4 regions of the Methylibium sp. T29-B genome follow, and region 2 is predicted to be linked to each of the others. Evidence: riboswitches for the same ligand, from Rfam matches in the RefSeq annotation. Region 2 holds a riboswitch; each other region holds the start of a gene.
The links. A riboswitch is a leader RNA that binds a small molecule or an ion and turns the genes downstream of it on or off. The one in region 2 is predicted to bind cobalamin.

Region 1 (5,655 bases), on a different contig from region 2:
CCAGCACCTCCAGCCGCTCCATCGAGCGCGAGGCGGGGGAGGCGAGGATCAGGTCGGGCTTGAGGGCGGCGATGGCCTCGATCTGCGCATCGTCCAGCCCGCCCAGGTGCGGCAACCTGGCCAGGTCGGCCGGCCAGTTCGAATAGCGGTCCACGCCCACCAGCTGCGGCCCGACACCCAGGACCCAGGCCGTCTCGGTGAGCGAGGGCAGCATCGACACGATGCGCTGCGGCGGGGCGGCCAGGCGATGCGCGATGCCGCGGTCGTCGCGTACGACGATAGCCTGGGCTTGCACGGCAGCAGGCCTCAGCCCGGCCAGGCCCGCGACGATGGCAGCCAGCGTTGCCAGCCGGCGCAGGGTGGTTCGCCGCGGCAGCGGCGTGTGGGCTGGGGTCATCGATCGTCCTTCACGCGCAGTTCGCAGCCCGCGACCATCAGCGTCACGCGGACGCAACGCTGCGCCACGGCTTGGTGCAGGTGGCCCAGCGTGTCGACACAGGCGCGGGCCTCGCGCGACATCGGCATCACGCCCAGGCCGATCTCGTTGGACACCAGCACCAGCGGCGAGGTACTGGCCTGCAAGGCGTCGAGCAGGGATTCGCGTTCGGGCGGCCACATGGTGGTCTGCATGGCGGGCTGCATGGGCGACTGCGGCGGCGGCATCAGCCACTGCGCGAGCCACAAGGTCAGGCAGTCGACCACCAGCAGGTGCGCCGGATCGGCGAGCCGGCGGATCGCATCGCCCAGCCCCGTGGGCGCCTCCACGCGGGCCAGCGCCGGCACGCGCGCCGCGCGGTCCGCGCGATGGCGCGCGATGCGCTGCGCCATCTCGTCGTCACCGGGCAGTGCGGTGGCGACCAGCGTGGCGCGGCGCGAAGGGTCGGCAGCCAGCCAGGCGGCGGCACGTTGTTCGGCCGTCCGCGACTTGCCGCTGCGGGCGCCGCCGAGGATCATTTCATGGGCTGCGTTCATGGGCGCCTCACGACCACAGCGGCGCCGGCAGGAACAGCCGCGCCGCCGCCCGCGGTGACGACGCGAACCACGGGTGGAACCAGCTGGCGCGCAGGCTGCCGCGCTCGTAGACCGGTTCGCCCGCACCGGCGGCGATGCCGAGGGCCGGCTCGGTGTGCGCGCTGGCCGGCAGGGGCGTCTCGAAGCGCGACCAGTGGAAGCTGTGGCCCCGCAGTGCAGCCTGGTCGTGGCCGGGCAACTGCAACTGGTGCGACCCGAGGGCGGCCAGCCGCCGCCCTAGCACGGCGGTGCCGGGCAGCAGGCCCCAGAGCTCGTGCGTTCGTCCTTGAGCATCCACCAGGCGCTCGGCCGGCGCCATCATCCCGCCGCACTCGGCCCAGACCGGGCGGCCCGCGCGGACATGCTCCGTGATCTGCGCCCGCAGATCCGTCAGCCCAGCCAGCTCGGCGACATGCAACTCGGGGTAGCCGCCCGGCAGCCACAGCGCGTCACAGTCCGGCATGCTATCGCCGGCCAACGGTGAGAAGGGCAGCACCTGCGCACCCAGGGCCTGCAGCACGGCGACGTTGGCCGGGTAGACGAAGGCGAAGGCCTCGTCGTTCGCCAGCGCGATGCGCAAGCCGTCCAGCAGGGGCGGCAGCGCCTGGGCCGGCCCGGCGGCCGGTGCCTGCCACACGGGCCAGTCGGACGCGATGCGCTGCCCCAGCGGGGTGGTGGCCAGCGCATCGGCGGCGGCATCCAGGCGCGCCAGCACATCGCCCGATTCACGCGGCATGCGCAGGCCGAGGTGGCGTTCGGGCAGGCCGAATGCTTCGTTGCGCGGCAGGTGGCCCAGCCAGTGCCGAGGCTCGCGCAAGGCCGTCTGCAGCATCGCAGCGTGACGCGCGCTGCCCACGCGGTTGGCCAGCACGCCGGCCCAGGGCAGCGCGGGCTGCCAGGTCTGCAGGCCATGCGCCACGGCGGCAAAGGTGCCGGCCATCGCGCTCGCGTCGATGACCGCCACAACGGGCATGCCGAAGCGCTGGGCCAGGTCGGCCGCGCTCGGCTGGCCGTCGAACAGGCCCATCACGCCTTCGACGATCACGAGGTCCGCATCGGTGGCCGCTGCGAACAGCCGGCGCGCGCAGTCTGCATCGCCATTGATCCACAGGTCCAGCGAATCGACCGGCTGCCCGCTGGCGGCCTGCAGCCACAAGGGGTCCAGGAAGTCGCGGCCACACTTGAAGCAGCGCACCCGGCGCCCCTGGCGCGCATGCAGGCGCGCCAGTGCGGCCGCCACCGGCGTCTTGCCCTGGCCCGAGGCCAGGGCGGAGATCAACAGGGCGGCAGCCATCGCGCGATCCTCACCCGGTCACATCGTCCAGCGCAGCGTGACCTGGCCGTTGCGGCCGGCGGTCGAGTAGTTGCGCGCCAGCGCGTAGGGCTTGTCGGCGAGGTTGTCGATGCGCGCTTCGAGCGTGAGGCCCTGCATCAGCGACTTGCCGAGGTAGACGTTGACCAGCCCGTAGCCGCCCAGCACCTGCGTGTTGGCAGCGTTCTCGTAGCGCAGCCCCGCCGCCTGCACCTCGGTGCCCACCGTCCAGCCGGCCAGCAGCGTCTCGGCGCCAAAGGTCGCCAGCCGCTTGGCGCGGCGCTGCAGGATCTTGTCGGTGTCGAGGTTGCGCGGGTCGTGCCAGTCCAGCGAGCCGCGCAGCGTCAGGCCGGCCACTTGGGTGCGGCCCGCGAGCGTCACGCCTTCCAGTCGGGCGTGTCCGACGATCTGGTAGCAGCCGAACGCGCTGACGCAGGCTCCCGGCGAGCCGAAGGCGATCAGGTTGGTGATCTTATTGCGCCACGCCGTGAGGCTGGCCTCGCTGCCCGCGGCGGCCCAGCGCAGGCCCAGCTCGACGTTGCGGCCCGATTCGGGCACCAGCGAGGCGTTGCCGTATTCGCTGAAGCGCTGGTACAGCGTGGGCACGCGGAACGACGTAGCGGCCGATGCCGTCACGCGCCATTGCGGCATGAACACCCAGCCCCAGGCCAGGCTGCCGGTGCTCTTGCCGCCGAACTCGCTGTCCTGGTCGCGGCGCACATGCGCCTGCAGGCTGTGGTCGCCGAAGTCACCGCGCCAGCCCAGGCCGATGGCGTCCTGATGGCGCTTGCCGCCAAAGGCCGCGCCAAAGGCGGTGGCGGGATTGAACAGCTCGTCGCTGCGCCGCTCGACCGTGCCGGTGAACCAGTTGCTGCCCACGCGCCGCTCGTGCAGCAGCGTGACGTCGTCGAGCGTGGTTTCCGTGCGGTAGAAGCTGGGCTGCGTCTCGTAGGTGCTCTTGGTCTGGCCCAGCTGCAGCCGGGTCGTCGCGTCGGGGTTCCACTTGCCTTGCCAGGCCACGTTGGCGGTGCGCAGCGTGTGGCGGTTCTGGTCGTCGGTGGTGGCCGAGCCGTCGTAGCCGGACTTCAACTTGCTCGCGAGCAGCGACGCATCGATGCGGTGTTCGGCGTTGATCTGGTAGCCGACGCGCCCCTGGACGGAACTGCGCGTCTAGCCGTCCTTGTCGGGGTTGTGGCCGAACGCTCCGGGTTTGGTGGCATCGAAGCCGTCGCTGCGGCCGTGCGCAGCGGACAGGGAGTAGTTCAGCGCATCGGCCGACTCGCTGACCCCGACCTGCCCTTGCACCGTGTTGTAGGAGCCGAGCGTCAGCGAAGCCCTGGAGCGCACGGGACCGCTGCCCCGCTTGGTGAAGAGCTGCACGACGCCTGCGACGGCATCGGAGCCGTACACCGCGGCCGCCGGCCCGCGCACGAGCTCGATGCGATCGATCTGATCAAGCGGGATCTGTTCCCAGGCGGCGCCGCCGGTGGACTGCGAGTCGACGCGCACGCCGTCGATGTAGACCGCGGTGTGGCGCGTTTCGCTGCCGCGGATGAAGAGGCTCGTGGATGTGCCCGGGCCGCCATTGCGGGCGAACTCGATGCCGGGCAGGCGTGCCAGCAGATCGGCCACGCCGATGACGCCGCTGCGCTCGATGTCCTCGTGGTCGATGACCGAGATGTCGGCCAGCACGGAAGAGATTGGTTGCGGCGTGCGGTTGGCCGTGACCACGACCCGCTCGAGGGTTGCGGGCGACGAAGCCTGAGCGAAGGCGCAGGGTGAAGCGAAGAGAGGGGAGAACGGGACGAGAACGGCGACGGCGCGAAGCGCACGGCCAGAGGCAGTCGATGTCATGGCGAAAGAAGATGAGCCAACCGCGCCCTGCCGCTTCCCCGCGGCCTTGCGCCTTACGGCGCGCCGACTGCGCGGAGCGCCACCTCGTTGGCCGGTATCCGGCTGACGGAGACTACCCGTGACGCCTTCCCAGATCGCATCGCGCGAGGCGATGCACACCCAGTGGCATTGAGTCACGAGCCGACAAGCCGGATCCATGATGGCTTGCCGTCCGCTTACCGTTGCGGGGGCAGCTCAGGTTAGGGGCCGGCCATGCGGGCCATTCCCTCCCTGATTCCCGTTGAACTGTCTCAGCGGAACGCCTTGACGAGCACCAACGCTATTAGTGTATACCGTACTCGCAAAATCAAGCAAGTAGCCCTACGCTCGGGCTCGATTCGGGACGCTCGACTTGGTTCAGCCAAGAGCTGTAGCTTGGGATGAAGTGCATGTGCCAGCGCGGGCGCGCTGCCACCCAGGCCCTGACCTTGGGATGCTTGTGGCTGCTGTAGTTGTCAACGACGCAGTGCACGTCGAGCTCGGTCGGCACGGCCTTGTCGATCGAGCGCAGAAAGGCCAAGAACTCCTGATGCCGATGGCGCGGATTGCACTCGGCCAGGATCGCCCCGTTGAGCACGTTCAAGGCCGGAAACAGTGTGGTTGTTCCGTGGCGAACGTAGTCGTGCGTGACGCCCTCGACATACCCGAAGCTCATCGGCAGAAGCGGCTGCGCACGCTCGAGCGCCTGGCATTGACTCTTCTCGTCGACGCACAGCACCAAGGCGTTGTCGGGCGGGTTCAGGTACAGGCCCACGACGTCGCGCAGCTTGTCAATGAAAGACGGATCGGTGGACAGCTTGAACGACTCGCTGCGATGCGGGTGAAGGCCCAGCAGCTTGAAGTAGCGAAGCGATGAACGCTCGTGGGCGAGATCGTCGTCTCCGCGGCGATGCTGCGCACGCTCCAGTGCGTCGCCCCACCGGCGGGTTTGGTGTGCAGCATCTTGGTGATCAGTTCAGCGACTCGTTCGTCATCGATGGTGCGCGGCTTGCCGGGACGAAGCCGGTCGTACAGGCCGTTGATGCGACGCTCGATGAAGCGGCCTCGCCACTTGCCGGCCGTCGCGCCCGTGATCTGCATGCGCTCGGCGATCTGGCTGTTCGGCTCGCCCTCGGCCGCAGCCAGCACGATGCGCGCGCGCAGCGCCAGCGACGCGGGAATCGAGCGCGAGCGCGCCATCGAACTCCGCTGAGAACGTTCGGCCTCGGTGAGCACGAGTTCAGCCTTCGGTCGTGCCGTCGGCATGTCGGAGTCTCCTGCCCCAAAGATACCGAAAGCCGACGCAAGACATATGCCACGCATTAACGGAACGGGACACTGATATGGTCGCTTTAGTCAATCTGTTGATGGATTCATAGGCAAGCGGCCTGGGGTGATGCGGCACAAGTCTGTTGCTGCGACGATGGATCAGACTGATATCCGTGGGTTGGTCACCACCG
Region 2 (5,655 bases):
TGCAGGCCCAGCGCCCCCAGCAGCACGAGGACGCAGCACCGCAGCATCGAAGACAGGCTCACGGATCCGCCCGCCTCACCGGCAGCTCGATGCCGGCGACCATCAGCGTGACCCGTGCGCACTGCGCCGCCACTGCCTGGTGCAGGCGGCCGAGGTCGTCGACGAAGCGGCGCGCCTCGGCGCCCAGCGGCGCCAGGCCGAGGCCGATCTCGTTGGACACCAGCACCACCGGCCCGCGCGCCGATCGCAGCGCCTCGCACAGGTCGGCGACGTGGCGGTCGAGTTCGGCGTCGGTCACGGCCGCGCCCTGCATCGGCATGCGCAGGTTGGTGAGCCACAGGCTCAGGCAATCCACCAGCACCATCCGATCCGGCTCGCTGTGGCGCCTCACGGCAGCGGCCAGCTCGCGCGGCACCTCGTCGGTCGCGAGACCGGGCACGCGCTCGGCGCGGTCGTGTCGGTGTCGGGCAATGCGCGAGCGCATCTCGTCGTCGCCCGCCAGTGCGGTGGCCAGCAGCACGGCCGAGCGGCCGGGCAGCGCCAGCCAGTCGGCCGCGCGCGACTCGGCGCAGCGCGACTTGCCGCTGCGCTGGCCACCGAGGATCAACTCGCCTGTCCCGCTGCCCTTCGGATGACCGCGCCGCTCGCCCATGCGCCTCCCGTCAGAAGCTGACCTTGACCGATGCCGCGAAGGTGCGACCCGCCTCCGGGTAGATCGAGGTCGTTTCGCCGCCGGCCGTGCACCCGAAGGCCTGCGTGTAGTACTTGCGGTCCGTCAAGTTGACCACGCCGAGCGCGAACTCCGCCTGCGTCCAGCGATAGGCGTAGCGCAGGTCGGCGGTGGTGCGACCCGGGATGCTGCAGACGTTGGCGAAGTCCGGGCTCTGCGAGGACACGTAGTTCACGATCGCATCGAGCTTGTGCGCCGGCGCGGGCGTCCAGTCGGCCCGAAGGGACAGCGTGCGCTCGGGTGTCAGCGGCACATCCTGGCCGTCGTAGGCGCCCTCGGTGAAACGGGCCCGCCGCAGCGCGCCGTTGACGCGCAGGTTCAGCGCCTCGGTCAGCGCCTGCGCCAGTTCGAGCTCGACACCCTGCCGGCGCGTCGGGTCGAAGTTGACGTTGGCGCCGAACGGCCCGAACGGTCCGACGCCGTTGGGATCGAAGCCGATCTCGTTCTTCAGCGAGCTGCGGTAGACGCGCAGCTCGGCGCTGCGGCCGGCAGCACGCCAGCGCACGCCCAGTTCGGTGTCGCGTGAAGTCTGCGGCCGCAGCGGCACGGCCGGATTGGTGAAGCTGAACTCGTCGACGTTGGCGAGGCGGAAGCTGCGGCCGACCCGGCCGTAGACCGCGCTGTTCTCGGACAGCGGCTGCAGCACGCCCAGTTCCCAGGCGCGCTGGCGGTCGTCGATGCGGTCGACCGTGCTGCTGACCGCCTTCTCGATGCGCTCGGTGCGCACGCCGGCGCTCAGGCGGGTGCCGCCGCTCAGCGTGAGGTCGTCCTTCAGGTAGTAGCCGGTCGAGGACTGCTCGCCCACCGAGCCGAAGGCGCCCAGCACCGTGCGTTCCCATTCGTTGCGATCCACGCCGAACACCACCGCGTTGACGACCGACGCGAACTGCGTGCGGTTGCGCACCCGCAGCGAGTAGTTCTTCGCGTCGACGTCGTAGTCGTAGGCGAAGGCCCCGTTGCGGCTGCGCAGCTCCTTGTCACGCCAGCCGGCGTCAAGGCCGAGTTGCCAGTCGCCGCCGAGATCGGCCTCGGCGAACACGCCACTGCGCGTGTTGCGGATATCGGCGTGGTCGTTCGGTGCGGTGGTCTGGCTCGGGTCGGCGGCATACTGCGCCGCAGTCAGCGCGCCGGGCAGCCCGGTGTCGAGGTCGTCGTAGGCATGCCGCAGGCCGACGCGCAGCCAGTCGTTGCGCCACTGGCCGGTGAGCGATGCGCCCTCCGTCTCCGAACGGAAGTTGTCGCGATGGTTGTCGGTCGTGCGGCGGTTGGCGGCCGCATCCAGCGAGAAGCCACCGGCCTCGAGCGTGGCGTCGGCGCGCAGGTCGCGCAGGCGATCGCTGCCGGCGGCGGCGTACACGCTGGCCCGGTTGCGGCGAGCTGTTCCGTGACCCGCCTTGGTGGTGACGATGATCACGCCGCCCGTGGCGCCCTCACCGTACAGCACGGTGCCGCTGCCGCGCAGCACCTCGATGCGCTCGACCGAATTGATCGGGATGCCGGCCAGCCGCGTGCCGCCGAGGTCGCCCTCGTTGATGCGGATGCCGTCGAGGATCACGACCTGGTTGTTGTCGGACGTGGTGCCGAAGCCGCGCAGGTCGAGGGCGTAGTCGCCACCGCCGTAGAGGTCGAGCCGACCGGGCACGCCGAGCAGCTTCATCACGGCCTCGTTCACCGTGGACACGCCCGAGTCGGCGATGTCCTGGGCGGTCAGCACGCTGACACCGTACGGCAGCGTCGCCGAGTCCTCGACGAAGCGGCTGGCCGTGACCAGCACCGGCGGCAGCTTGCCCGCCTCGGTGACGGGCGCGGATTGCGCGCTCGCGATGCCGCTGGCGAAGCCCAGCAGCGACAGCATCAACAACGGCGCATGCGGCAGCGCCCCGAGGCGAACAGGAATGCGAGGCGCGGTGGCCTCGAAGGGAGTGGCAATCATGGAATGACCAACGATGAAATCGTGCGCGCCAGCTTCCCCGCGGGCGCCCACCTCATGACGCGCCGCTTGCGCAGCACGCCTCCCGTTGGCCGGTATCCGGGCTGGCGGAACGACCCTCGCGACCTTCCCAGAGCCGGAGACTCCAGTGGCATGTGCGCGAGAGCGGAAACGTGAACGCAGGCGTTCTGGCTTCGTCCGCTGACCGTTGCGGGGGCAGCGCAGGCTGAAGGAGCACCCGGTGGGTCCCCCTCCTCTGCTTCCCGTTTAACTGCGCCGGCGTGAACGCCGGCATGAGCACCAACAGCCTGCAGTGTAAGCGCGGCCCGGGCCGCCCCCTACAATCGACGCGTGCAGTGAGGAGAGGCATGGCGACGATCGAAGAACTGGCCGAACGCGTGGAGCGGTTGCTGCTGCGGCACCAGGAACTCCAGCGCACGCACGCGCTGACCCTGGAGCAGCTGGCCGGCGTCAATGCCGAACGCGACTCGCTGCGCTCCCGCCTCGCCGCCGCCCGCCAGCGCGTCGAGGCCCTGCTGGATCGCCTGCCGGCCAGCGAACCGGTCGCCGAGGCCGGCCCGGAGACCGGAAAGACCGCCGAATGAAGCAGCTCGAAGTCACCATCATGGGCCAGAGCTACATCCTCGGCTGCCCCGACGGCGGCGAACGGGCCCTGCTCGAGGCCGTGGGCAACGTGGACCAGGAGATGTGCGCGATCCGCGACGCCGGCAAGGTGCGCGCCCGCGAGCGTATCGCGGTGCTCGCCGCGCTCAACCTCGCCTACCAGCTGGCCGAGCGGCCGCTGGCGGCGGCGACTCCGGCGCGCAGCGCCGGGCAGGCCGCGCCGGACCCTGCACACGGCATCGACATCGAGGCCCTGATTGGGCGCATCGACGAGACCCTCGGGCGCGACGGTCAATTGCTCTGAAACGCCGGTTCGTCAGCGCTGGCGGCGTACACTGATCTCGTCCGTCGCGTTCGCGGGAGTTTTATATTTCCTTGAACCGATGCTCATATGAGCCCGGGCTTGGAACATTGCGAAGCGGGCGTGATCGTCTCGCGTCAGATGAACCCGAAGCTTCGTTGACCTCGCCCACCTGAACTCCCCTGGGTTCAGGAATGCGACTCCCGGTTCGCGGCGGACACCTTTCCCCGTTGCCCTTCCCGACCTGCTGCCGCCATGGCGTACTGGCTGATGAAGTCCGAGCCCGACGAGTGCTCGATCGACGACCTGGCGCGCGCGCCGGGCCGCAAGCTGCCGTGGACCGGCGTGCGCAACTACCAGGCGCGCAACTTCATGCGCGACGATTTCCGGCCTGGCGACGGCGTGCTGTTCTATCACTCGTCGTGCCCGCAGCCGGGCATCGCCGGGCTGGCCGAGGTGGCTTCCGTCGCGCACACCGACGCGACCCAGTTCGACCCGGCGAGCCCCTACCACGACCCCGCCTCGAAGCCCGAGGCACCGCGCTGGTTCGGCGTGGACGTGAAGCTGGTGCGCAAGACGCCGCTGCTGTCGCTGGCCGCGATGCGCGCGGCACCCTCGCTCGCGACGATGCGCGTGCTGCAGCGGGGCAACCGCCTGTCCATCACGCCCGTCACGACGGCCGAGTGGCGCGCGGTGCTCGCGCTGCTGCCGCCGGCCTGATGCTGCTCGCCTGGCCGCTGGTCGTCGAGCTGCTGCTGCTGGGCGCGGGCGCCGGCTTCCTGGCCGGCCTGCTGGGCGTCGGCGGCGGCATGGTGCTGGTGCCCTTCATCACGCTGCTGCTGACGCTGAAGGCTTTCCGTCCGACCTGATCGTGAAGGTCGCGATCGCGACCTCGCTCGCGACGATCTGCTTCACCTCGCTGTCTTCGGTGCGAGCCCATCATGCGCGCGGCGCCGTGCGCTGGGACATCGTGCGCCGCCTCGCACCGGGGATCGTGCTGGGCTCGCTGCTGGGGGCGCAGGTCGCGAAGGCGCTGCCCTCGGCGCTGCTGGCCGGGCTGTTTGCGCTGTTCGTCGGCTTCTCGGCGACGCAGATGCTGCGCGGCGGCAAGCCCACGCCGGCCCGGCAGTTGCCACCCGCGCCCGGACTGTTCGGCGTCGGCGGCGTGATCGGCGCCGTGTCGGCGCTGGTCGGTGCCGGTGGCGCCTTCATGTCGGTGCCGTTCATGACCTGGTGCAACGTGCCGATCCACAACGCCGTGGCGACCTCGGCCGCACTGGGCGTGCCGATCGCGCTGGCCGGCACCGCCGGCTACATCGCCGCTGGCTGGAACCTCCATGGGCTGCCGCCCGGCACGCTCGGCTTCCTCTACCTGCCGGCACTGCTGGTGGTGTCGACCGCCAGCGTGATGACGGCACCGCTCGGCGCGCGCACCGCACATGCGCTCGACGTGCAGCAGTTGCGTCGCGTGTTCGCGCTGCTGCTCTACGCCATCTCCGGCTACATGTTCTGGCGCGCCCTGCAGGGCTGAGCCCGCGTTCCGGCGCGCGCCCTGCGGTCAGCCGACCGTGGCCCGCCGAAGGCGATGCTGGCCAGCGCCACGTGGTTGCCGCCACGCTGCACGGCCTGCGCCAGCGCAGTCTCGGCGGCGTGCAGCAGACCGGCCTGCGTCTGCGCGGTGTGCGGGAAGCTCGCGAGCCCCATCGACACCGTGAACCGCAGCGCCGCGCCGCCCTTGGGCACGAGCTGCGTTGCGCACTGGCGGCGCATTCCCTCCATGCGGGCATGGGCCGTCGCCAGGCCCATGCCGGACAGCAGCAGCGCGAAGCGCTCGCCCTCGAGACGGCACGGGGCATCCATCGCACGCGTATTGCTGCGCAGCAGCCGGGCCATCGCCTCGAAGACGCGCTCGCGACCGGCGTCGTCATGGGGCGGGCTGCCGGCGGGTGGCGCATCGACGTGGATGTAGACCACGGCGAACTCACGGTGCTCGCGCAGCGACAGGTCGATCTCACGGCGCAACTGGTCGTCGAACTGCTCGCGACGGCCGATGCTGCGCACCGGCTCGCC
Region 3 (5,655 bases), on a different contig from region 2:
CGGTGCTCTTGCCCTTGCCGTTGCCGGTGTGCACGATCACCAGGCCGCGCCGTTCGCCGGCGGGGCGCTCGTAGCGCCGCTCGCTGGGTGGGGGTTCGACCTGCATCGCTCGCTCCTTCGATTGGGTTCAACCCGCCTGCTGACCCTGCTGGCCCCAGCGGTCGACGAAGAGCAGCTCGGCCAAGGGCCGACCGTCTCGCCAGCCTTCGAGCTCGAGCATCGGCGCCCCGTAGAACTGCCTGACCGGCCCCAGGCACAACACGCCCAGGGCCAACGCGCCCTCGGGCAAAGCCAGCAGCTCGCCCAGCGCCGCGGGATCGAACATCGAGACCCAGCCCAAGCCGAGGTTCTCGGCGCGCGCGGCCAGCCACAGGTTCTCGACCGCGCAGCCCACCGAGCACAGCGCCATCTCCCGGGGCAGTGTGCGCCGGCCGAACACGGTGCCATCGTCGGGTGCGAGCACCGCAACCAGCAACTCCGCGCAATCGCGCACGCCTTCGACCTTCAGGCGCAGGAACTCGTCACGGCGCTCACCCAGCGCGTCGGCAGTGGCGCGCCGTTCGCCGTCCACCAGCGCTGCGATGCGCTCGCGCACGACGGGATCGAGCACCCGCACGAAGCGCCAGGGCTGCATCAGCCCCACCGATGGCGCGGCGTGGGCCGCATGCAGCATGCGCTGCAGCACCGCGTCCTCCATGGGCGTGCCGCGCGCGAAGTGCCGCATGTCGCGCCGCGCGGCCAGCACGCGGTACAGGCTCGTGCGATCCGCAACGTTGAAGTGCAACCCCGGCGATGGCAGCTCGGTGGTGCCGGCTGCTGGCGCGGGTGCGCCATCGTCCTGGACGAAATGCGGACTCAACGACACCGTCTCGCCGATGATCAGCAGCCCCGGCCGGGGCCCATACGCCGGCGCCTGCTCGGCCAGCGCGGCCAGGCCCATGGCCCAGACGCGCTGCCCTTCGCGCGTGCCGTCCTGCACGATGGCCGCCGGCGTGCCGGCGTGGAGCCCGTGCGCGATCAGCGCCCGTGCGATGGCCGGCACCCGCTCGACGCCCATGTAGAAGACCCGCGTCTGCCGCGGCCGGGCGAGCGCCGCCCAGTCCAGTTCCGGGCTGCTCCCGGCCAGGTGGCCCGGCAGGAAGGTGCACGAATGCGACAAGTCCCGATGCGTCAGCGGAATGCCCGCTGTTGCCGCACATCCGTTGGCCGCGCTGACGCCCGGCACCACCTCGAACGCCAGGTCCTCGGCCTGGAGCGCCTGCACCTCTTCTCCGCCGCGCCCGAAGATGTGCGGGTCGCCCCCCTTCAGGCGCACCACGCGCCGCCCCCGGCGCGCCTGCTCGACCAGCACGGCATGGATCTGCGCCTGCGTCATCATGTGGTGGCCCGCGGCCTTGCCGACGTAGATGCGCTGCGCAGCCGGCGGGATCAACGCCAGCACCTCGGCGTCGATCAGCCGGTCGTGCACGACCACGTCGGCCTGCCGGATGCGGTCGAGCGCACGCAGCGTCAACAGGTCTGCCGGGCCGGGCCCCGCACCGACGATGCTGACCATGCCGGCATGGGGATAGGCGGCGGTCGCTTCAGCAGTCATCGCCGGCCCCGCCGCAACCGCTGCCATCGGGACCGCGGTGGAACACCAGGTCCTCGACCACCCGGCCGCCGACCAGGTGATGTTCGACGATGCGGTCCATGTTCGCGGGCGTCGCGTTGTAGTACCACACGCCATCGGGCTGAACGCACAGGATCGGGCCGCCCCGGCAGGCCGCGAAGCAGCTCACGCGGCTGCGCTTCACGCGCAGGTCGCCCTCGTGCAGGCCGGCTGCCTTGAACTTGTCGCCCAGGCTGTCGAACAACATCTGTGACTGGCCGTCCTGCGTGCAACGCGGGCCGGTGCAGACCAGCAGGTGGCGGCGGTAGTCGCCGATCTTGGGTTTGTCGATGGGTTCGGTCATGACGAGGCCTCGGGGATGTTCGCTGGATCACGTCGACGCTGCTGTTCTGCGTCAGCAGGTCGGTCAATTCGCGCGAGGGCGTGTGCTCGATGTCCTGCGCGTCGATGATCTCGATGCGTTGCGGCGTGTCTTCCAGGCGCGACGCCGGTGCGCCGGCCCGTGACGACGACGGCCTCGAGCGAGGCCGGCTCGTCGGCGCACGCCGCCGTGCTCGCCAGCAGGCAGCTCAGGGCACTGGCCGCGGCCAGCGGTGACAGGAAGGGCCCGGTTCGGGCACCCGGTTCGGTGGTTCTCACGTGGCATCAACTCCAGCAGCGACCCGCTGCACGGGATGGAGCGACGCCCACGCGCGCAGGCGTGGTTCGGTCGCCGCCATCCGCTCCCCGCGGCTGGTCGCATCGCGATCACTGCCACGGCGAATGCCGTGGCAGCGCGACGCCTCAGGCCGGTATCCGGGCTCGCGAGTCTCGGTGCACCGCCTACCCAGGCGGCCCGCGTACGTCGTCTCGACGACGACATCACGTGACCACCCAGTGGCTGGCGCTTGATCGCTCAAGCGCCGTGACACACCGGCACTCGCCTACCGTTGCGGGGGCAGCCGGGGATTGCGGCCAGCGTCTTGCGCTGGCCTACCCCATTCCCGTTTATCCCGAATCCATCACTGGCTCCGGGCACCTGGGCGTTTGCGATGGGCTTCCCGGAGGAAGCCCATCGTGGTTCGGTGTCTATGGTGCGTTCTCCTCAGCCTTCGTTGTCTTCCGCCGCCGCTTCGGCTTGCGCGTCGACGGGCTCGGCCAGCGTCGCCGCGATGTAGTCCGCCGGCAGGCGATGCCGCGCCGCGAGCTGTTCGACGCTCTCGCCAGCGGCGTGATCGGCCATCAGATTCTCGAGCCAGCCGTTCAAGCCGGTGGACAGCGAGCGCCCGGGCTTCTCGCCCTCGCGCGTGGCGCCGCCGTTGGCCAGGTCGTACTTGTTGGTGTAGCCACGCGGCGTGACCATCAGGCCATGCCGTACGATGGTGTTGCTGTTGCCGATCAGCACCGTGCTGAGCATGCCGATGTCGGCCTCGCACATCGTCGCCAGCGTGCGGAAGTCGATGTGCTGGCGGCGCCGGTAGGCGCTCTTGACGATGGCCACCGGCGTGTCGGGCCGGCGGTGGCGCAGGAACAGGCGCTGCGCCTCGACGATCTGGCGCGTGCGCCGGCCGCTCTTGGGGTTGTAGAGCGCGACCACGAAGTCGGCCATCGCCACCGCGTCGAGCCGCCGGGCGATCACCGACCAGGGCGTGAGCAAGTCGCTCAACGAGATCGCGCAGAAGTCGTGCGTCAGCGGCGCGCCCACCAGCGCCGCGCAGGCGTTGAGCGCCGACGCCCCGGGCACGATCTCGACCTGCACCTCGTCCTCGGGCGTCCAGCCGGCCTGGAACAGCACCTCGTAGGTGGGGCCGGCCATGCCGTAGACGCCGGCGTCGCCCGATGAGATCAGCGCGACCTTCTTCCCGGCGCGCGCCGCCTCCAGCGCGCTGACCGCGCGGTCCAGCTCCTCGGTCATGCCCTTGCGCACGACCTCCTTGCCCTCGATCAGGTCGGCCACCAGCTTGATGTACGTAACGTAGCCCACCACTGCGTCGGCCTCGGCGATGGCCTCTCGCGCGCGCTGCGTCATGTGGCCCACGCTGCCGGGACCGATGCCTACCAGCATGATTTTTCCGGGCCGCGCGGCGCCAGCCTGGGGCTGGCCGGCGGTGGAATTCGGGGCAGGGTTTGTCATGAACCCGGTTCCTGGCATGAGTATCAAAGGCTGCGCAGTGCCGTCAGCGGCTGCTGCAGCCGCCGCCGGAAAAACCAGCCGCAGGCCAGGCCCAGGCTGAGCCACAGGACCACCGACATCCAGGTGGTCACGAGGATGAACTGCGTGCCCAACTGCTGCAGCTGTGCCCTGGCCCCAGCGCTGAAACCGGGCAGCGGGTCGCCCTGGAACTCGGGCGCGCCCACGACGAAGGGCAAGGCCAGCAAGGCCGCCGCCACGAGCCAGCGCCAGGGCTTGTCCGCGAAGGCCGTCACCGCGCAGGCGAGCGCGGCGCTGGCCGCGGCCAGGGTCCACCAGCCTTGCCGCGCGTCGAGCGCGGCCGCCTCCATGCCCGGAATCTCGGCGCGCAGGCCCAGCGAAGGCCACAGGTGAACGTGAGCCAGCCCGCCGCCGCGACCGCCAGGCCCAGCAGGACCGGGCGTGCCGGCGTGCCGCGGCGCCAGACCCACAGCGACATCACCGCGAACACCAGCAGGGCCATGCTGAAGCCATGCAGCACGTTGGCCGCCCAGGTCCATGCGGCGCGTTCCATGCCGTCGGCGGGTTTCCATTCGGCGGCCTCCTGGCTGGCACGGTCGCCATGGTCATGGGGCGCGACGCCAGGCGCTTGCGAATGCGCATGCGCCTGGACCGCGGCCGGCGCCGCCTGCTTGGCGGACGCGGCTTCCTGCGCCGCCTTCTGGTCCTCGAAGACCTCCGCCGCGAGGATGATGGGGACCGCCTGCCACTGCTGCAGCGCAGTCTGCACACTGCCCACCAGGATGGCCGCGCCCAGCGCGACCCAGATCAGTCGTGTGAACAACATGGCGCCTCCCGTTCAATGGCAGGGCTTGACGGTCACGTGGCGTACATCGTGAGCCGCGTTGTGCGCCAGGGGGCTTTCCGCGAAAGCCACGCCATACAGCACGACCAGCCCGAGCGCTGCCGCGGCGGCGATCTGGCCGAGCACCAGGCGCGCCGCGGAGGAACCCGCGGCGGCGGTGGAAACGGAGGAGGAGATGGGAGCGTTCATTGGGTTTTACTTTCAGGGTTGGACTTCAGGTTTCGATCAAAAATGAGTTTTGCGAAGGTCAGAAGCCGATGCCGTACCAGCCAAAGCCGACGGTCCGGTGGTGCCGGCCGGCGGTGAGGTCCAGCGCGAAACGCTCGGGCGCGACCCACCAGCGGGCGCCCACGTTGCGCTGGGAGGGACTGCGGCGCACCGCCATGACTTCGGCGACCAGCGTGAGGGACGGCGTGGCCTCCCAGCTGAGCGCGAGGTTGAGCAGTGGCTGCGTCGTGTGGACGGCATGGTCGGTCTCGAAGCCGAGGTTGCCGTGCACCGAGGCCGATTCGCCGGCTTTCCAGGTCAGCAGCCCCATGGCGCCCGAGGATGTGGGCGCCCATTTGGGCGACTCGCGGCCATGCGCGGTGCCGCGCCACGCTTCATGCCCCAGTTGAATGCACCGGACTTCCAGGCGGGATCGACCCACTTGACGGCCAGGCCGCTTTCAAGGCGCGTGCCGCCGTCGGGCACGGTGCGCGCCAGTTCCAGGTTGATCTCCACCGCGTCACCCACGCCGCAGGCGGGCGACACCACCCAGGTCCGCTCCCGGGTACTCGAATTTCGCTCGGCCCAGCTCTCGACCTGGCAGGTGGTGGCCCCGGCGGTCCCGGCGTCGTCGGTCCCGAGCGGGCGCCCGGCATGGGCCGCCTGCGGCACGAGCCCCAGCAGCGCCGCGGCGCACAGGGGGGTGCAAAAGATGACTGCATCGTTCCTGCTCCTTTCTTGCTCGTCGTTCGGATCTCCGGGACAGGGGGCGGTCACGATGGCTCGCACCTGGCCACTGAAACTGTCGCGTGGCGGCCATCGCCGCCGCGGCTTTTCTGCTTCTCCACCAGCAGCGCAGAC
Region 4 (5,655 bases), on a different contig from region 2:
GCCGGTGCCGGTGTGAACGATGACCAGGCCACGCCGCTCGCCTTGTGGCTTGGGCGTGTCACGCAGCAGAGGTGGGGCTTCGATGTCCATGGTTGCGGGGCGAGTTGCGGCAGCGGCCGGCGATTAGGGTTTGAACAACGCAGCGACGGCCGCCGGATTGCTCGGGAAATACAGGTGCATGAACGACGCGAACAGCCGCCCTTTGCGGAACACCGGTTCAGGCTGGCCGTGGTGCCGCTGGGCCTGCGTGTGCAGCGCGGCAGGCAAGCGCACGTCGATGCGCGCGTGGTGGAAGGTGTGCCCACGCACCTCGCCTTCGGGCAGCGCCAGGCTGTGCATACCGAGGTTGACGAGGCGGTCCGCCATTGCCCCTTGGCCCGGGCAGCAAGCCCAGCATCGGCGCTCTGTGGCCAGCGGCGTCGGTGAGCGACTCCAGCAGCGCCAACATGCCGCCGCACTCGGCCACCAGCGGCCGACCGGCCGCGTGGTGGGCGCAGATGGATTCGCGAGATGCGGTGTTGCCCGCCAGCGCTGGCAGGTGCAGTTCGGGGTAACCGCCGGGCAGGTACAGCGCATGGGCCCCGGCCGGCACCGGCTGGTTGGCCAGCGGAGAGAAGAAGCACAGCTCGGCACCCAGGGCACGCAGCGTGTCGAGGTTGGAGCGGTAGAGGAACGAGAAGGCCGCGTCCCGGGCAATGGCGATGGTGACTCCGGCCAACGTGGACGGCAGTGCTGCCGATGCCGAGGTTGGAGGCGCGTCGAAGTCCACGGCCGGCGGCATCGGCAGCGCGCCGCTGTCGCCCAGCGCCTGGGCGGCGGCCGCGATGCGCTGGGCCATGTCGCCCACCTCGCCAGCCTGAACCAGACCCAAGTGGCGCGATGGCAGCGCGTAGTGCTCGCCGCGGGGCAGCGCGCCGTACCAGGCAATGCCGGCAGGCAGGCTCTCGTGCAGCATCTGCGCGTGTCCGGCGCTGCCCACGCGATTGGCCAGCACGCCGGTCAGCCGCAAGCCCGGGCGGTAGGTGGCCAGCCCGTGGGCTACGGCGCCGAAGGTTTGCGCCATCGCCGAGGCATCGATCACCGCCAGCACTGGCAACCCGAAGTGCAGGGCCAGATCGGCACTCGACGGCGTGCCATCGTGCAGACCCATGACGCCTTCGACCAGGATCAGGTCAGCCTGCGCCGCCGCGCTGTGCAGCAGCCCGGCGCAGTGCGCGGCGCCGCCCATCCACAGGTCGAGTTGCTGCACCGGCGCGCCGCTGGCGCATTCCAGCACCATCGGATCCAGGAAGTCGGGACCTGTCTTGAAGACGCGCACGCGCCGGCCCTGGCTGCGGTGCGAGTGCGCCAACGCGGCGGTGACGGTGGTCTTGCCCTGGCCCGAAGCCGGGGCCGTGACCAGCAAGGCCGGGCATGGACGCGCCTCCAGGCAGGGGGAAACAATCATGGTCGAGAAGCCAACAGACAAGCTCGGTCCCTTGACATGATCTTTCCGGGGGTCACCGCGCTGCTTCAGCCGCGCTGGCCGATGCCGGGTTCGATGCGCCCAATACAACAAGCAAGTGCGGCTTCAACCAGCGCGCGAACAGCGGGCCCGCGACTGCGGCCATCGTGAACCAGAACGACAGCGAGGCCCAGGTGGTGGCCCAGATGAAGTCATGCCCCAGCTTCAGCAGGCTGGCATGCGCTTCGCCGCTGTAGCCGGCGAGCGCGTCGCCTTCGAGTTCGGGCGCTCCGACGACGAAGGGCACGGCCAGCAGCACCGCAGCGACCGGCCAGCGCCAGCGAGACGATGCGAAGCCGAGCGTCGCGAACGCAGAGGCCGAACACACCACTGCCAACAGCCACCAGGCCTGACGCGCGTGCAGCGGCGCGACCTCCATGCCCGGCACTTCGGCCGGCAAGCCGAGCGAGGGCCACAGATGCAGGCTCAGCCAACCGGCCGCGGATACCACCGCCGCGACCCGCAGTGCCGGAGTGGCGTTGCCACGCTTCCAGACCCACAGCGCCATCACCACGAATACCAGCAGCGCCAGGCTGAAGGCGTGCAGCACATTCGCCACCCACGTCCAGGTGCTGCGCTCGGTGCCAGCAGCGGGCTCCCAGGCAGCGTCATCGTGATGGTGTTCATTCTCGGCAGCGGCAGCATGTTCGTGCGCCACCGCCGCCACCGGCGCGGCTTTTTGGTCTTCGAACACCTCGGCGGCCAGGATGAGGGGCACCGCCTGCCAGCGCTGCACCGCGAACTGCACGCTGCCGACGAACAGGGCTGCGACTAGCGCACACCAGATCAAACGTTGGAACAACATGGCAGTCTCCTGTCAGTGGCAGGGTTTGACGGTGATGTGGCGCACGTCGTGCGCAGCGTTGTGCGCCAGCGGACTGTCGGCAAACGCGACGCCGTACAGCACCGCCATGCCGAGTGCCCCGGCAGCAGCGAGTTGGCGCAACACACCGCGCACCGCGGTGTGGGTGGGCGTTGAAGCGGGAACGTAGGTCGGCATGTTCATGAATGGTTCCTTGGGTGAGTGGGCTGGCGGGCTATTGCGACCGTGGCACTGCGCCCCTGGGCGCCCCGGTGTTTGTGTGTTTCGACCCGCAGGCGGGTAGCAGCGCGCAGCAACGCAAAGCGTTGGTCGCGGTCATTCCTTCACCTTCATCTCGATGCCGGCCACCATCAGCGTGACGCGCTCGCAGAAGGTGGCCACGAGCTGGTGCAGTGTGCCCAGCGCATCAAGATAGCGGCGCACCTCACTGCCCAGCGGTGCCACGCCCATGCCGATCTCGTTGGACACCAGTACCACAGGCCCCATTGCATTGCGCAGGGCATCGCACAGGTCCGCCTGCTGCTGAAGCCAGGTCGGCTCATCCAGCCGCGGCCCCACCATCGGCATCAATCGCTGCGTCAACCACACGGTCAGGCAGTCGACGATCACGAGCCTCTGGGGTGCGCACCACTCGCGCAACGCAGCCGGCAGATCGTCTGACACTTCCAGGGTCTGCAGATCCGGGACGTGCAACGCGCGCTGCTCACGGTGACGCGCGATGCGTTCGCGCATCTCGTCGTCACCGGGCGTTGCCGTCGCGATCAACAGCGCGCGTTGCCCGGAAACTTGCAGCCAGTCTTTCGCGCGCAACTCCGCACAACGAGACTTGCCGCTCTTGCCGCCGCCGAGGATCAGCTCGTGCATGTGCAGGCCTCAACGCCCACAGCAGCGCAGCATGACGAAGGCCGAATGCGACCTGAAGAGAATACGAGCCATGATGGAACCGCCGTGCCAACCGTGCTCGCCCGCTTCCCCGCGGGCACGCACCTCAAGGTGCGCCGTCTACACGGCGCACCGCCTCGTTGGCCGGTATCCGGGCTGGCGGAGACGACTCGTGTTCCCTTCCCAGGCGACACCGCTTTCGCAGCGCGCACCCAGTGGGTTGTAGACACGAGCGGTGAGCACAAGGCTCACGTCCGCTTACCGTTGCGGGGGCAGCTCAGGTTGGGGCGGTGCCGCAGATCCGCTTTGAACTACGGCGCTGCCCTTCCTGATTCCCGTTGAACTGCTTTGGCTGGAAAGCCAAAGCGAGCACCAACGCCTTCATGATAGCGGAAGGCCTTTAGTCGTGACCGCGGTCGGTAGCTGGATCCTCACGCAATCTTATCGACGATGTGTCTCGAGTCCCCATGGATGCGCATCTACTTGGTGGCGCATTACACCAAGGCTTTCGGCACACGGCGCCTTCTGAGTCCACTTCCGGGCGCTTCTTTGAATGCTTTGGATTACAGCTCGGGGTCGTCAGCTGCACAAAGCGCGGCCCCAGCCGACGGGTCAGCGCATCGCCCCTTTGCCGACGTTCCACGTCCGCAGCCGGTTCCGGTTCGGTCCACCAGCGGGGTCACGCTTCATCGGTCAGGCTGGGCTGCCACCCTGCCGGCAGCGCGCTCGACCAGCACGTCCGCATACCTCTCGAGGTTGAACCTGAACGTGCCGCGGAAGTTGATGTGCGAGAAGTGCGCCGGCCCGATTCGCCGCAACCAGTCCTCCTCGATCCCGACGCCATCACCTTTGAGGCGGGCCACGACGCCGTCCATGCGGTTCGTGTTCCAGGCCAGCACGATGTTGGTCAGCAGCGCATGAGCGCCTGAGATGGCCACCATCTCCTGCCGCCGCCGGCCTCGGTCATGCGCCACGTGTCCGCCGTGGATCGCTCGTTGCAACTGGTGCACCGATTCGCCTCGGTTGAGCAGCGTGTGAATCTCGCGCCGATAGTCCGGGATGGCCAGGTAGTCGCACAAGAACAGCGTTCGCAGCAAGCGCCCCAGGTGTTCCGCGGCGCGATGCAGCGGATCGCCGACGGCGGCCGAGCCCAGGCCGTGGATGGCATGCGCCGCAGAAACCTTGCCGGCCCGAATGGAGGCGACCAGGCGCACCAGGTCGTCCCATCCACGCTCGATCGCCTTGACCGATATCCTGCGCACGGTGACGACTTCCAGGCTCTCCGGCACCGGCCACCCCCTGGGCACGAACAGCTTGCGCTCCCTCAGGTCCTGCAGACGCGGGCACAGGTCGAAACCCAGCAGCTTGGCGATCGCCATGGCCACGTTCGTGACGCCATGCGTATCCACGGCCAGCAACGAGATGCGGATGCGGTCCTCGGCGCGGTTGTGCTGCTCGACACCCTCGACGGCCACGCCGGCCTGTCGTTCGTTCAGCACAATGGGCTGGTCGTAGAACAAACCCCAGCGGTCGCGAACGTGCGTGTACATGCCGGCGGCATACGTGCGCCGCCGCGGGTCCACCCGTGCTGTCCACAAGTGCCGGCTGGCGTCCAAGGCCATCATGTCGGCCGAACCCTTGCTGCCGTCACCCCACAAAGCGGCGATCGGCACGGCGTTCTGGTACTCCGAGACACGTTCGTTGGCCCGGCGCAGCCTGCCGCTGAACTCAATGGCCCGCATCGCCGTGGCGATGTGCGCCGCGTCGATGCCCGGGATCATCGAGCCCACGCCCTTGGCGTCGATGTCGGTGCCGTGGGCAAGGAGGGCGCCATAAGCGGCCAACAGCTCGTTGCTTGACGAGGGTCGGCGGGCCAGCAACGCCTCGCTGAAATGCGTCGCCGCGTCGACCTCCATCAGTAGGTCTGGAAGCTGCACCTGGCCAATGTGTTTGAAGACGGCCTCCCTTGTCTTTCGCGGCTCGACCTCTTCGTCCAGCGGACGAATCGGCGGCAGGTGCAGCAGCTTGTCGGCGCCGATCTCCACGTGTCCCTGATCGGCGGCCTCGGCCAGCGCCGACAGGCCCACGGACATGCCGGCCAGGATAGGCTCCAGAAACGCCATCGCCTGCACCGGCAGGCCGAGGATCTGATGGTGTTGTTCCCTGGTGCTTGTCCAGTCTTTGTCCGCCAGGAGCATCGATTCGCGGGCGCGGAAGGTGATCGAATGGTTCACCCAGGCGCTGCCACGGCGCAGGCTCTTGCGCAGGGCCATCATCGTGCTGGCCTCGAATGCGCGGTAGCGGGATTGTGGATCCAGGTCGCTGACGATTGCGCTCCAGGCCGCACCCACCGGTGGCAGCTCGAAATCCGGTGGGACCTCTTTGGTGTTCAGCGCCTGCAACATCGACCAAGCTTGCCACTGTTCGTAGCCGGTGTCCCCGGGCG

Region 1: it holds a riboswitch for cobalamin, as region 2 does, so the genes downstream of both, Y694_RS25745 (TonB-dependent receptor) here and Y694_RS16235 (TonB-dependent receptor) in region 2, are expected to answer to the same signal.
Region 3: it holds a riboswitch for cobalamin, as region 2 does, so the genes downstream of both, Y694_RS10290 (ferredoxin) here and Y694_RS16235 (TonB-dependent receptor) in region 2, are expected to answer to the same signal.
Region 4: it holds a riboswitch for cobalamin, as region 2 does, so the genes downstream of both, Y694_RS06415 (bifunctional adenosylcobinamide kinase/adenosylcobinamide-phosphate guanylyltransferase) here and Y694_RS16235 (TonB-dependent receptor) in region 2, are expected to answer to the same signal.

Annotation. Positions count from the first base shown of each region.
Region 1 is NZ_AZSN01000050.1:190-5,844, reverse strand. It holds gene Y694_RS10200 (ABC transporter substrate-binding protein) at 1-397, opposite strand, end outside; gene Y694_RS10195 (bifunctional adenosylcobinamide kinase/adenosylcobinamide-phosphate guanylyltransferase) at 394-972, opposite strand; gene Y694_RS10190 (cobyrinate a,c-diamide synthase) at 980-2,305, opposite strand; gene Y694_RS25750 (TonB-dependent receptor domain-containing protein) at 2,324-3,412, opposite strand; gene Y694_RS25745 (TonB-dependent receptor) at 3,494-4,054, opposite strand; cobalamin riboswitch at 4,249-4,510, opposite strand; partial or broken gene Y694_RS10180 (IS630 family transposase) at 4,560-5,461, opposite strand.
Region 2 is NZ_AZSN01000123.1:434-6,088, forward strand. It holds partial or broken gene Y694_RS16225 (ABC transporter substrate-binding protein) at 1-62, opposite strand, end outside; gene Y694_RS16230 (bifunctional adenosylcobinamide kinase/adenosylcobinamide-phosphate guanylyltransferase) at 59-652, opposite strand; gene Y694_RS16235 (TonB-dependent receptor) at 663-2,663, opposite strand; cobalamin riboswitch at 2,733-2,980, opposite strand; gene Y694_RS16240 (hypothetical protein) at 3,029-3,265, shown strand; gene Y694_RS16245 (cell division protein ZapA) at 3,262-3,588, shown strand; RNA gene ssrS (6S RNA) at 3,626-3,807, shown strand; gene Y694_RS16250 (EVE domain-containing protein) at 3,841-4,305, shown strand; partial or broken gene Y694_RS16255 (sulfite exporter TauE/SafE family protein) at 4,305-5,116, shown strand; gene Y694_RS22710 (sensor domain-containing diguanylate cyclase) at 5,086-5,655, opposite strand, start outside.
Region 3 is NZ_AZSN01000050.1:17,027-22,681, reverse strand. It holds gene cobO (cob(I)yrinic acid a,c-diamide adenosyltransferase) at 1-106, opposite strand, end outside; gene bluB (5,6-dimethylbenzimidazole synthase) at 128-784, opposite strand; partial or broken gene cobA (uroporphyrinogen-III C-methyltransferase) at 866-1,555, opposite strand; gene Y694_RS10290 (ferredoxin) at 1,584-1,955, opposite strand; cobalamin riboswitch at 2,381-2,649, opposite strand; gene cobJ (precorrin-3B C(17)-methyltransferase) at 2,697-3,725, opposite strand; partial or broken gene Y694_RS10280 (CbtA family protein) at 3,749-4,569, opposite strand; gene Y694_RS10275 (CbtB domain-containing protein) at 4,582-4,776, opposite strand; gene Y694_RS10270 (hypothetical protein) at 4,835-5,125, opposite strand; gene Y694_RS10265 (hypothetical protein) at 5,113-5,466, opposite strand; gene Y694_RS10260 (cobalamin biosynthesis protein) at 5,568-5,655, opposite strand, start outside.
Region 4 is NZ_AZSN01000025.1:31,400-37,054, forward strand. It holds partial or broken gene cobO (cob(I)yrinic acid a,c-diamide adenosyltransferase) at 1-90, opposite strand, end outside; partial or broken gene Y694_RS06400 (cobyrinate a,c-diamide synthase) at 124-1,447, opposite strand; gene Y694_RS06405 (CbtA family protein) at 1,500-2,309, opposite strand; gene Y694_RS06410 (CbtB domain-containing protein) at 2,322-2,510, opposite strand; gene Y694_RS06415 (bifunctional adenosylcobinamide kinase/adenosylcobinamide-phosphate guanylyltransferase) at 2,643-3,191, opposite strand; cobalamin riboswitch at 3,334-3,601, opposite strand; gene Y694_RS06420 (Tn3 family transposase) at 3,896-5,655, opposite strand, start outside.